One region of the Paenarthrobacter sp. NPDC090517 genome, then DNA from elsewhere that is predicted to be linked to it. Evidence: riboswitches for the same ligand, from Rfam matches in the RefSeq annotation. Region 1 holds a riboswitch; each other region holds the start of a gene.
What was found. Region 1 has a riboswitch for cyclic di-AMP ahead of ACIQTW_RS11385 (NlpC/P60 family protein). Riboswitches for the same ligand answer to the same signal wherever they lie in the genome.

Region 1 (4,398 bases):
TTCCCCACCTGGGAGACCATCATGAAGCCCACAACCACCAAGGCCGGGGCCACGGCCTCGAACGGCACCAGGTTGATGAGCGGCGTGAAGAACATGGCCACAAGGAAGAGGACACCGGTGACGATCGAGGCGAGGCCTGTTCGGGCGCCTTCACCAATGCCGGCGCCGGACTCGACGAAGATCTGGTTGGAGGAAACGGAGGCTCCGCCGCCCACGATTGCACCGAGGGCGTCCACCTGGAGAACACGGTCAACGTTGGGGATGTTGCCGTCCTTGTCCACGGTTCCGGCCTCGTTGGCCAGCCCAACCATCGTCCCCATGGCGTCGAAGAAGATGCTCAGGAGGATCACGAAGGCCAGCAAGGCCGCAGCGATGAAGCCAAGGTGTTCAAATGCACCGAAAGGGTTGGCCTTGCCAATGAGGGACAGGTCAGGGGCGCCCCATTCGGTGAGTGTGGGAGCCACCAGGGACCAGCCGCGGGGGTTGACGTTGGTTCCGTCAAAGCTTGGTCCGATGTGCAGCGTAAATTCGAGGATCGCGGCCAGCGCGGTGGAGACCACGATGCCGATCAGGATGGCGCCACGGACCTTTCGGACCACCAGTGCGATGGTCAGGATCAAGCCCACTGCGAAAACGAGTGTCGGCCAGCCCATGAGCTTGCCGTCCACGCCCAAGCCCAGCGGAACGGTGGTCCCGGCGGCATCAGGGATGCGGCGGACGAAACCGGCGTTGACCAGACCAATGAGAGCGATAAAGAGTCCGATGCCCACAACAATTGCCGTCTTCAGGGCCTCCGGAACTGCCTTGAACACGGCTGTCCGGAAACCGGTCAGCACCAGGATGAGCATAGTGACGCCCGACAACACCACGAGCCCCATCATGTCCGGCCAGGTCAACCCGGGATGGGAGGCCACCGTGACTGCCACGAAGGCGTTGACGCCCAAGCCTGTGGCCACGGCAAACGGGTGTTTGGCCCACGCGCCCATGAGGATGGTCAGGATGCCGGCAACGAACGCCGTGGTGGCTGCCACGGCCGTGAAGCCCAGCGAAGCGCCACTCGAGTCAGGTCCGGAGAGGATCAGCGGGTTCAGCACCACGATGTAGCTCATGGCGAAGAAGGTCGCGAAGCCGCCACGGATTTCCCGCGAGTACGTGGACCCACGTTCGGAGATTTTGAAGTAGCGGTCGATTGCAGAACCTTGTTTCAGCATGAAGGTCTCCGGGGATCGAGGGGAGTTTGCCCTCAAATCCTATGTTGTCCGGTGTGGGCCCTCTGAACGATTCGCCTAGTCTGTAAGGAAGCCAACACTAGGAGAAACCGCCCCATGCGTACCATCCGCCCGCTTCTGGCCGCCGTCGTCGCTGCCCTTGCCTTCGCGTCCGCCTTGCTGTTTTCCGCGGCTCCGGCGTCCGCGCACGACGTCGCCGAGTCAACCGCGCCAGCCAATGGTGCCAGCGTTGCGGAAGTTCCGGCGTCGGTCTCCATCACGTTCAACAACCGCCCGCTCGCGATCGGTTCCGGTGTAACCGTGACGGCCGCCGGTGAGAACTGGGCGGACGGTCCGGTCGAAATCATCGACAACCAGGCTGTTCAAAAGCTTCGCCAGGGTGCTCCCGCTGGTGAATACACGGTGGTATGGCGCGTAGTCAGCTCGGATTCCCACCCCATCGAGGGCACCTTCACGTTCACCGCCACCGCGGGAAGCACGACGACGGCGACTGGCCCGGTGGGTGCCTCGCCGTCGGCATCAGCGCCGTCAGCCACTGTCCCCACGGCCGGTACAGCGGCGCCGGGGACGGGCAACAGTGAGCCTGCCGCTGACGCCTCGCAGCCCTTCCCTTGGAGCATTGTTGGATTGGCCGTTGTTGCTGTGGGTCTCGTTATTTACCTTGCTGTTACCGCGCGGAAGAAACTTGCCGCTTTCAACGGCCCGGACAGCGATACTTCCGCGGAATAACGCGGTTTTCTACGTACCTGCGAATATCTCGAAACGGATACTGCGACACGCCAGAAGCCCACTTCCCGTTACTTAAATGTGACTTCGGTGGAATCATCGCGTACGGTAGTACCTGTGCCTGTTCCACGTAGCGGGCACTTCCGGCCTGATTGCCTAGCTCTGCCGCAGTCCGGAATCCGTTCGCAGACAAACCTACGGCAGAGACGGGGAACCCAATTTAGGTCGCTTTCGAGCGTGCCTTGGGGTGAAGTCACGAAGCTTCCGCTGAACAGCGGGGGATAGTGGCCGGGTGACTCCCATCCGAATCCGACAGCTAACCTCGCAGGCATCGGGAGAGGCTCTTTCATGTCTTCACGCATTCTTCGCGGCCGTCGTAAGGCGGACAGCGTACGTCCTAATCCGTTCATCTCCATCTCGAAGGCAGTAGCCAGCAACGCTTCCGGCGCTGGCCGCCAGGCAGCTGTTATCGCAGCAGCCTCGGGCCTCGTTTTGACCGGCTCCATTGCTGCTCACGCAGCTGAGGCTCCGGTTCAGCGCGACTCCAGCCCCGCAACGGTCGCTGAGACCGTTTCCGAGGCACCCACCAAGGTTGTTACCGCTCTGGCAACGGCTACCGTCAACTTCGAGCGTCCGGCCGTTGCTTCCGTAGCAGCTCCGGTCATCGAAAAGCCGGCTCCCGTTGTTGAGGCCCCCGTGGCCAAGAAGGCAGCCGTCACCACTGCTGCTGCAAAAGCACCCGTCGCCGCTAAGGCTGCGGTCGCCGCTGCTCCTGTTGCCGCTGCACCGGTTGCCGCTGCTCCTGCAGCTGCTGCCCCCGCCGCTGGCGGCGTCAACGCAGCCATGGTCGCCTCGGCTTACGCACAGATCGGTGTCTTCCAGGACTGCACCGCCATGGTCGAGAAGGCCCTTGGCTCCGCAGGCATCCCGGTAGGCGACCTCGGTCCCATGCAGTTCATGAACTACGGCAAGGTTGTTAGCACCCCCCAGCCCGGTGACATGATCGTCCAGTCCGGCCACGTTGCTATCTACATCGGCAACGGCCAGGCAATCAGCGGTGGCATCAACGGCAACCAGACGGGCATCCACCCGATCAGCTGGTTGACCGCAACGGGTCCCCTGACCTACGTACGCGCTGGCGCATAAAGCCTCACGCTTCAGTTCAAAGGCCGGTGCCTTCAAAGAGTAATTTCTTTGAAGGCACCGGCTTTTGGCGTTAAGTTCTGTTTGTTTATGTTCAGCAGGAAAAGTTAGGCGGCGTGCCCCTAGGCGAGGGCGATGCCCGGACCTGCGGGTAGGGCCACCTTGGAGGAGATGGCTTGGCCCACTGCCTTGGCTTGCCGCAGCACTTCCTTGGGAGACGGGGTGATAAGGTCCCCAACGCCCACCAGGTGCATCCCTACCGCCCGCATGGCGGCCGCGAAGTTTTGGCCAACGGCTATTCCAAGTTCGGCGAGCATGCGGCGTAACTGGCTTTGGGCGCAGCGCGTCACTACTACGTGGTCCGCCAGGAGGACGCCGTTCGCTGTGTGGACCGCCCATTGGCGTGGAGTGGATTCGAGGGGGCCGGATACGTGGAGTCCGGTCCTCAGGCCGGCTGTGGTCATGCTTGCGGCCAGTCCGTATCCGATTTGCCGGGAGGGGTCCGAACCCAGGAAATCAAGGCGGACGGCGCGGGTGGTGTTGCGAACGTCCAGTTGATGGTTGGCGGCGTAGTTCCGCAGGTGTCGGAGGATCTCGTTGCGTTCCTGCATGGCCGCAGGATCGGCCACCTCAGTGCGTTGAAGCATGCCTGTATGGACGGAAGGACCTGTGGTGGACAGTGCGCCGAACCCGTCCACGACGATTGAGCCCACGCCATAGCGGCTGAGCTCACTGGCAACTGCCAAGCCGGACAGGCCGGCTCCGATGACCACGGTGGTGGTGCGCTCCGTGCCGGAATCAGGCGTGAGTGACACTGCTTGGTTCCTCCTTGACGTGTGTGCCTTTCGGCATCGCGTGGGATCGCGTCCGAGTTCCCCAAGCGGCCGCAAATAAATGGCCGGAGTGTGTGGTGTGAAACACGTTTGCCGGCCATTCGGTGACTCGAACACTACCGAACTTTTTCGGCCATGGATAGCCTCCGCGACTGCGCGTTTTGTGTGTTCGTCCGCAGCGCAATGTGAGAGCCCGGGAACCGAGCCCGGACCGTTATGCACATAGCCCGATGTCGCCTTGATTCGCTACTGCTGACCGAGAATAGTTGGCATTGGGAGGAGAAATTTCCCGGTTTCTCCTGCTCCGGCCATTGACAATGAAACAGTGAGGGAATCCGACGCGGAGAACCTCTGGCAGAATAGCCGGAACATCAAGCAGTAGGTGGAGAGGCAGGCCCCCATGGACCAGCACGGCAGACACAGTGAAGAGCCACAGGACGGCCAGGATCAGGCTGTGGAACCAGGTG
Region 2 (4,398 bases), 460 kb from region 1:
CTCAGGCAACTGGGCCGGGACGGCGTGATTTCCATGGTGGAGCGCCTGGCAGCGAATGCCCGGGCTTTGGCTGAAGGCCTGTCCTCGATTCCTGGCGTGGAGGTGCTCAATGACGTCGTGTTCACGCAGGTCTCGGTGAGTTTCGGAAGCGATGACCGTACGCACCGGATCACCCAGCGGCTTATGGCCGAAGGCGCGGTCTGGATGTCCGGTTCGTCGTGGCGTGGACGCGAGATCCTACGGATCTCGGTCAGCAACTGGACTACGGACGCCGGAGATGTCGCGGCCTCCCTTGCCGCCGTGCGGGGTGCGGTGGAGGCTGAGCCGGAGATGTAGAGCTCCTGCGCGGGCTCAGTGCCGGTGAGGTCCTCGGCCCAGTTCGGCGCGCAACTCACTGACGGGAATTGTCCCGTGATGCAGCTCGCGGGCCAGGCGCGCCACTGCGCGGAGGTCCGCCCAGGCTGTGCGTACGACGTCGACGCTCGGGTCGGGATCGTCGGTCCAGTCGAGCGGGACTTCATGAATGCGCAAAGCAGAACGTTCGGCAATCATCAGCAGTTCGGTGTCGAAGAACCATGCTTCATCGCGGGTGTGGGGGAGCAACTGTTGGGCGATGTCGGCACGTATGGCTTTGAAGCCGCACTCGGCATCGGAGTAGCGCGCCCCCGTCATGACGCGCAGCAGGAAGTTGTAGGTCCGTGCAATGACCTCACGGTGGCGGCTGAATGTCCCGTGTGAGGCCTTGGCCAGTCGCGTGCCGACCGCGAGGTCGGAGTGCCCGGAGATCAGCGGGGCAAGTAGGGGCGCCACCGCCGAAAGGTCGATGGTCAGACGGGGGTCCATGTACGCAAGCAGAGGTGAGGGCGAGGAAAGCCAGACCCGGCGGAGCGAGTTTCCGCGACCCCTCTGCTCAAGGTGGACCACCAATAGCTCGGGGAGTTCCCTGGCCAGGCGTTCGGCGATCCGCAAGGTGTTGTCCGTGCTGGCATTGTCCGCGACGGTGATCCGGAATGTGTGGGGGAAGGAACCGGCGAGGTGGCTGTGTAGGCTGCGAAGCTTGTATTCCAGCTGGGTCTCGTCGTTGAGCACAGGGATGATGAAGTCCAGGGTAGGAACTAAGGCGCGTGTGTCCGCGGGGGAGCGCTGCAGCTGATGATTCATCACCGGCTTGGGATCTGTGAGCGTCATACATTCAGCATCAGCTCACTCCATATGAGCCGAATAGGCGGCAACTGTGACCCCACTGTGAACTAAGCGCCGCACCTGTGAAACGGCAAAACCGCACCCGTTCCCGCTATCCGCTCCAGTGGGCACTGGTGCGAACGGCGGCAACGGGCGCGGCAATCAAGCAGTCTGGTTTAGTACCAGTTGTTGGCCAAGTGGAAGCCCAGAGCGGCGGACGGGGATCCGTAACGCTCCTTGATGTAGTTCAGGCCCCACTTGATCTGGGTCTGGTAGTTGGTTTCCCAGTCAGGACCCACGGTGGCCATCTTGGAAGCAGGCAGGGACTGGACGATGCCGTAGGCGCCGCTGGAAGCGTTCATCGCCGTGGTCCTCCAGTTCGATTCCTTCTCCCACAGCGTGTTGAGGGCAGTCATTTCGCCCGGGCCCCAACCGTAGTTGCCAAGGATGCTGAGTGCGTACGCCTTGGCAGCCGCAGGGTCATCCACAGCCTTGGGAGCGGCAGCAGCTGCTGCGGCTTCCGCAGCGGCAGCGGCAGCAGCGGCGTCGGCGGCCTGCTTGGCAGCAGCGTCAGCAGCAGCCTTCTCAGCTGCGGCCTGGGCAGCAGCCTGATCAGCGGCAGCCTTTTCGGCTGCAGCCTGCGCAGCTGCGGCCTGGTCAGCGGCAACCTTCTCGGCGGCGGCCTTGTCTGCGGCGGCCTTATCCGCGGCGGCCCTGTCGGCTGCGCCCTTTTCGGCGGCAGCATTCAGGGAAGCAGAGATCTCAGCCGACTTGTTGGTGTTGACCTGCGCACTGGACTGGGTTCCGGCTACGCGGCTGGCCTCGGGGAGGGTCAGTGCGGCGTTTGCGGCGGTTCCGAGCGATGCAACGCCCAATGCAGCTGCCACAACACCGGCAACTACGGACATGCGGTGGCCGGACTTACCCTGGCGGGCTGCGTTCTTGAGGACGGACTGCGACTTGGTGAGCGGTGCGTTGTGTTCGTCGCTGTGACGCGCGGAAGGGCGCGTCTGATCGTTAAATTCAGACATGTGATTACCTCTCAGCGCCTGCGGAGTTAGCTGTCGGGTTCGGATGAGGTCATCCGGCCGCGCATCATGCTGCGGCTTCACCCCAAGGGCCGGCCAAAAGTGGCCTGGCCCGGAGACTCTGGGTCCCCCGTCTCTGCCTCGGAGAAAGAACGGACTCCGGGAAGTGGCAGAGCTCGGCGCATCCCGGATGTGGGCCTGCTAGGGACGACCCACCCTTTCGACGGTACAGGAGGATTCCGTAGAAGTCACATTTAGGTAACAGAGATCACGATGCCGGTGAGTCGCCTTGCCCGATTCGTTATATGCCTTCGGTGGTGACGGTAGGGAATCGAAGGGCGAATTCGGTGCGCCCCGGCCGCGAGGTCATTTCCACGCTACCGCCATGCGCCGAAACGATGGATTCCACAATGGACAAGCCGAGTCCGGAGGTGCCCTCAGTTCCTGATCTTGCGACATCAGCGCGGGCGAACCGGGAGAAGATCCGGCCCTGGAAATCTTCAGGAATTCCGGGGCCGTTGTCCGTCACCGTGACCACGGCGCTGCCATCGGCGGAGAGCATGACACCTGTAGCCACAGTGGTGCCGGGATCGGTGTGTTTGCGGGCATTGGACAGCAAATTGGCCAGCACCTGGTGAAGTTGGGTGGCATCGCCGCGCACAGTGATGGGCTCGTCAGGGAGCTGGAGCTGCCAGATGTGGTCCGGCGCCATGACTTTCTCGTCACTCACCGTTTCGATGACCAGCTGTGTCAGGTCTACGTTTTCGACTTTCACGGGCTTGCCCTCGTCCAGCCGCGCCAGCAGTAGAAGGTCCTCCACCAAGGTGGTCATGCGTTCGGACTGGCTTTGGACCCGCGCCAGCGACTTCCGGCCATCCTCGGTGAACGTTTCCGTCATCCTCAGCAGCTCTGTGTAGCCCCGGATGGCGGTCAGGGGCGTTCGTAGTTCGTGCGAGGCATCGGCCACAAACTGGCGCACTTTGGTTTCGCTTTCCTGCCGGGCTTCCAGCGCGCTCGAAACGTTGTTCAGCATCTGGTTCAAGGCATGGCCGACGCTGCCAACTTCCGTTCCAGGGTGGGATGCCGACGGCGGTACGCGCACCGCCAGTGCCACCTCACCGGCGTCGAGAGGCAGGCGCGCAACCTTTGTGGCCACCTCGGAGAGCTGCTCGAGCGGACGCATGGTCCGGCGGATGATGACCGTCCCCACGAGGCCGATCACCACCAGGCCACCCAGCGAGACCAGCACCATGGTCCACACCAGCGAGGCTTCGGCGCTCTGTTTGTCCGCGAGCGGCAGGCCCGTCACGATCACATCGCCATAGGTGGTCTTGACTGCCACCAGCCGGTAATCGCCGTTGGACAGTGATCGGTCCACGGGGTGGTTGTTCGTGGGGAGCGACACCAGGACCTGCTCGTCGTCTGCTGAGAGCGAGACGCGGTTACCTTGGGCGTCGATCAAACCCGAGCTACGCACAGCGGAGCCGTCGATCCTCGCGTTGAGCGTGCCCGCCGCCTGCCCGCGCGCTTCCAAAGGGTCCGGCCTGCCGGGGGATGACGGAAAGTTCGACGGCGGCCTGCCGAAGTCATTCGCGCGGCTGGACGCCTGCTCCAACTGCCTGTCGAGCTGCCTGTTGAAAACCATGTCCATGGAGGCGTAGCTGACAACTCCCACCGCAGCGCAAATGGCGATCAGCAGGGCCATGGCCACCAGGACCAAGCGTGTACGCAAGTGCCAAGTGGAGGGGTTGAGCCAACTGCGCGGAGTTTGTCCGGCCGCTCTTGACTTCCTGGCCACTCCTGAGAGGGTGCTCAATGCCTAATCCGCAGGCTTGATGACGTATCCGGCACCCCGGACGGTATGGATCATCGGGGGGTGCTTGGCTTCGATCTTCTTGCGCAGATAGGAGATGTAGAGTTCCACGATGTTGGCCTGGCCACCGAAGTCGTAGTCCCACACGCGGTCCAGGATCTGGGCTTTGCTGACAACTCGTTTGGGGTTCTCCATGAGATAGCGCAGCAGCTCGAATTGGGTGGCGGTCAGCGGGATGTCCTGGCCGGCGCGGGTTACTTCCCGGGTATCTACGTTGAGCGTGAGGTCGCCTACCACAAGCTCCGCGGTGTCCATGGCGGCTACGCCGGAGCGCTGGACCAGGCGGTGAAGTCGCAGGAGGACTTCTTCCATGCT
Region 3 (4,398 bases), on a different contig from region 1:
GCAGCTGCGGCTCCGCTTCGACCGTAGGGCCCGTGGGCTGAAGCATTTTCGGGTGGAGTCGCTGCTTTACCGTTCAGACAGGGACGACGACGACGGCGCAGGCCGGCAGGGCGGTTAACGCGCCTTAAACGGCGGCGGCGCCGTCCGGGAACTACCCGCACGACGCCGGCCAAGGCCTGGAGCTACTTCTTGAGCTCGCCCACGACGTAGTCGATGCTCGCGAGCAGTGCGGAAACGTCGTCCGGCTCAATGGCGACGAACGTGGCGATGCGCAGCTGGTTGCGGCCGAGCTTGCGGTACGGCTCGGTGTCCACAACACCGTTGGCGCGCAGGACCTTGGCAATGGCCGCGGCATCAATTGAGTCATCGAAGTCGATGGTGGCGATGACGTTGGAGCGGTCTTCGGCGTTGGCAACGAAGGGTGTTGCGTACTCCGAGGCCTCAGCCCATGAGTAGATGCGGTTGGCGGAGTCTGCCGTGCGCTTGCTGGCGAAGTCCAAGCCGCCGTTGCTGTTGAGCCACTGCACCTGGGCGTCCAGGGTTACCAAGGTGGACAGCGAAGGGGTGTTGTAGGTCTGGTTCAGCTTGGAGTTGTCGATGGCGGTCTGCAGATCCAGGAAGTCCGGGATCCAGCGGCCGCTCGCCTTGACCCGTGCCGCACGTTCCAGGGCGGCGGGGGAGAAGAGACCAAGCCAGAGGCCGCCGTCGGAGGCGAAGTTCTTTTGCGGGGCGAAGTAGTAGACATCCGACTCAGCCACGTCTACGTCCAGTCCGCCGGCCGCTGAGGTGGCATCCACCAAGACGAGTGAGCCTTCATCGGCACCTTGGACGCGCTTGACGGGAGCGGCCACACCGGTTGATGTCTCATTCTGGGGCCAAGCGTAGACGTCCACTCCGGCTTCGGCTGTTGCCACGGGGCGGGTGCCGGGTTCAGCCTTGATGATGGACGAAGCATCCAGGAACGGTGCCTTGTTGGTGGCGGCAGCGAACTTCGAACCGAACTCGCCGAACGAAAGGTGCTGGGCCTTCTTCTCAACCAGGCCAAACGCAGCCACGTCCCAGAACGCGGTAGAGCCGCCAACGCCCAGGACAACCTCATAGCCCTCAGGAGCGCGGAAGAACTGGCTGAGCCCATCGCGGACCGAACCCACGAGGTTCTTCACCGGAGCCTGGCGGTGGGAGGTTCCCAGGATGGTGGACGATGCTGCAGCCAACGCCTCAATCTGTTCCGGGCGAACCTTGGACGGTCCAGCGCCGAAGCGTCCGTCCTTGGGCAGCAGGTCGGCGGGAATGGTGATGCTGTTGTCGCTCACGAGGCGCTCCAATGGGTGTCGGCTAGAGATGGGAGGTGGCATGGGGCATCAACTGCCCCTTCGACACCCCAATTCTGCCTGACACGGCCCGGGCGCAGGAACCTGCAGCCGTCATAGTCCGCCACGTGGAATGCGGCGGGACCGAAAGCGACCGGAATTATCCAGAGTAATTCCAAATAAGCTAGGCTGGGGGTTGGCGTTCAGGGGGCGGCGGTGTGCACCGCTCGCCCCGGCAAGGGACGCGGTACGGTGGAGATTACGCAAGGAACTGCGTTCGAGGAGAGCTGAGCTGGATGACGGATCTGATCGATACCACTGAGATGTATCTTCGGACCATTTTGGAGCTTGAAGAAGAAAACATTGTGGCTCTCCGGGCCCGCATCGCCGAGCGCCTGCGCCACTCCGGACCGACTGTTTCCCAGACCATTGGACGCATGGAGCGCGATGGCCTGGTGATTGTGTCCAACGACCGCCACCTGGAACTGACGGAAGTGGGTCGCAAGCGCGCCACCGAGGTCATGCGCAAGCACCGCCTTGCGGAGCGCCTGCTGGCTGACGTGATCGGCCTGGACTGGGCGTACGTGCACGATGAAGCGTGTCGCTGGGAGCATGTCATGAGTGAGCGCGTGGAGCGTCGGCTCTACGAGCTACTGGAGCACCCCACGGAATCTCCCTATGGCAATCCCATTCCGGGTCTTGAAGCGCTTGGTGGCCTTGCCAGCCAGCCCTTCCCCCGGCTTGATGTCAACCTGCTGCAGGCCATGGACGGCTACGCTACCGATTCCCGCGTGGTGGTCAGCCGCCTGGCGGAGCCCATCCAGGTGGAGCCGGAGCTTCTTACCCAGTTGGACGAAGGCGGGATCCGTCCCGGAGCGAGCGTGTCCCTGGAACGCGTCGGCGAATACATCTCGGTCCGGGTCCCTGGTATTGAAGGCGCTTTGGAACTGCCTCCTGAAGTTGCCGCGCACGTCTTCGTCTCGCTCAGCTGACCGGGCGCTGGGTCAGTACAGTGTCAAACCTCACTTTTGGGCCTTCAGCGCGCGTGTGACCTGCGGTTTTTCGGAATTGATGATAAAGGGCTGCTGCGCTCAGCCCGTTCTTGTTGATAACGAATTTATTACCGAAGGCCTTAATCCCCTATAGTTATTTACTAGCGCTGATACCAAAGCGTTACCTGATCCGGAGCCGAGCTCTGCCAGCGGATCAGGTGTGTTATCCACCACTGGCAGAGGCGGGGGAACCACAAGCGGCTGTCTAAAGAAGCAGCCTTGGGGTGAAGTCCGCAGCAGAAGTGCCCACGTATGCAAGTCCCTCTTGGGATACCTGTGTGCCGTGAGCGCCTCGTGCGGACCGGGTCTTTGTACTCTCTGACCCGAATCCGACAGCTAACTTCGCAGGCTTTTGAGAGAGGAACAGAGTTTGACATCGCAGAACGTCAGGGGCCGCCGCCGCGCGTCCGGCCCCGCTGCTGAGCTGCGGCCAGCCACCGTCGTAACGGAGATCCGGCCTCGCGACACCGAGCGTCAGGTGCGCCGCCGTAAGAGCCCGTTGCGCCAGGTTGCCGACTTCGCCGCTGCCAGCGGCGTCGGGCAGAAGGCCGGTGTTGCGCTAGCCGCCACCGGACTTGCCCTGACTGTCGGCCTGCCTGCCACAAGTCCCGTCATGGCTACCTCGGAATCAGGCCAGACTGAGTCTGCCCTTGCCGTTGCCGCACCCGCGGGCAGCCAGCCCGAGGTTTCCGCTGCTGCATCAGCCAAGATCGACTTCAGCCGCGCAGCCGTCGCTACTGCTGCCGACCCGGACGGGAAGTTGAAGCAGTTGCTCAGCGCCCAATCGGCTGACAGCATCCAGCGGGCCTCATCCGTTGGCAGCATGGCAAGCCCCCTTGACACGCTCACCACGGCATCCCCCTTCGGCTACCGCATCAGCCCCCTCACGGGTGGCGCCGGTGATTTCCACCGTGGCCAGGACTTCGTTGCCCAGTGCGGTACGGCTGTTCATGCTGCAGCCACCGGTAAGGTCACCTTCGCCGGATGGCACGAGTATGGCGGAGGCAACCGCGTGGTCGTTGACCACGGTAACGGCCTCGAGACCACGTATAACCACCTGTCGTCCTTCACCGTCAAGGTGGGACAGACCGTTAACCGTGGCGACACCGTTGCACTCAGCGGCACCACGGGCGCTTCCACTGGCTGCCACCTCCACTTTGAGGTCCAGGTCAACGGTGAAGTCGTAGACCCCATGGGTTGGCTCTAAGCCATTTGATGGTTGCCTCTCGCATTCGAGAGTCACCCCGTGACCTGAATGTGACATTCGCGTTCAACTGTTGTAGCGTACAGAGCGCATCGGCTTTTTAGGGGGTCGATGCACTTGAGTGGATTGCCTAGCTCTGCCACCGCTCAAGGTCCGTTCGCATAAATCGTCTGGCAGGGGCGGGGGAACCACTTCCGGTCTTCGAAAGAAGGCCTTGGGGTTAAGTCGCAAAAGCTTCCTTGGAAGCAGCGCGGCCGGATGACTCCCATCCGAATCCGACAGCTCACCTCGCAGGCATTGGGAGAGGCTACCTACGTGTCATCACGCACTACCCCTGCGCGCCATCGCGCCCAAACGGTTCGCACGAATCCGTTGAATACGCTTTCCAAGGCTGTTTCATCCAACGCAGGAACTGTGGGTCGTCAGGCCGCCGTCCTGGCAGCAGCCTCAGGCCTCGTCCTCACCGTCGGCTTGCCGGCACAAGCCGCAGATACCGACGTTTCCAAGTCGGAGGCCTCCAGCACCCAACAACTGGCTGTTACCGCGGTTGTCACGGCAGAGCCAACAGCTACCGTTTCCTTCGAGAGCCCCACCGTGGCTACCAAGGAAGCTCCCAAGGCAGTCCAGCGCGCCGCGCGCGTTACCGAGCGTGCAGCGGCCAGCACTGAAGAAAAAGCTGAAGCGGTCACCGCGAAGTCATCCAAGGCCAAGGATTCGGCCTCAAGCGCAGCTGCGTCCGGTCTAGCCGCCATTGCCTACACCGGCATCGGCTCTCCCTACGTTTGGGGCGGCACCACACCGAACGGTTGGGATTGCTCCGGCTTCACCCAGT

Region 2: linked by a shared signal. The riboswitch ahead of ACIQTW_RS09305 (hypothetical protein) and the one ahead of ACIQTW_RS11385 (NlpC/P60 family protein) in region 1 are both predicted to bind cyclic di-AMP.
Region 3: linked by a shared signal. The riboswitch ahead of ACIQTW_RS15345 (M23 family metallopeptidase) and the one ahead of ACIQTW_RS11385 (NlpC/P60 family protein) in region 1 are both predicted to bind cyclic di-AMP.

The regions. Positions count from the first base shown of each region.
Region 1 is NZ_JBIVXN010000002.1:551,407-555,804, reverse strand. Features, by position in the region: gene ACIQTW_RS11395 (NCS2 family permease) at 1-1,211, opposite strand, end outside; gene ACIQTW_RS11390 (copper resistance protein CopC) at 1,326-1,958, shown strand; cyclic di-AMP (ydaO/yuaA leader) riboswitch at 2,109-2,300, shown strand; gene ACIQTW_RS11385 (NlpC/P60 family protein) at 2,304-3,101, shown strand; gene ACIQTW_RS11380 (FAD-binding protein) at 3,221-3,913, opposite strand; gene ACIQTW_RS11375 (universal stress protein) at 4,332-4,398, shown strand, end outside.
Region 2 is NZ_JBIVXN010000002.1:93,634-98,031, reverse strand. Features, by position in the region: gene ACIQTW_RS09315 (pyridoxal phosphate-dependent decarboxylase family protein) at 1-336, shown strand, start outside; gene ACIQTW_RS09310 (glycosyltransferase) at 352-1,188, opposite strand; gene ACIQTW_RS09305 (hypothetical protein) at 1,359-2,213, opposite strand; cyclic di-AMP (ydaO/yuaA leader) riboswitch at 2,215-2,402, opposite strand; gene ACIQTW_RS09300 (ATP-binding protein) at 2,512-4,008, opposite strand; gene ACIQTW_RS09295 (response regulator transcription factor) at 4,030-4,398, opposite strand, start outside.
Region 3 is NZ_JBIVXN010000004.1:388,367-392,764, reverse strand. Features, by position in the region: gene ACIQTW_RS15360 (MFS transporter) at 1-118, shown strand, start outside; gene serC (phosphoserine transaminase) at 183-1,313, opposite strand; gene ACIQTW_RS15350 (metal-dependent transcriptional regulator) at 1,607-2,302, shown strand; cyclic di-AMP (ydaO/yuaA leader) riboswitch at 2,487-2,728, shown strand; gene ACIQTW_RS15345 (M23 family metallopeptidase) at 2,733-3,569, shown strand; cyclic di-AMP (ydaO/yuaA leader) riboswitch at 3,708-3,877, shown strand; gene ACIQTW_RS15340 (C40 family peptidase) at 3,882-4,398, shown strand, end outside.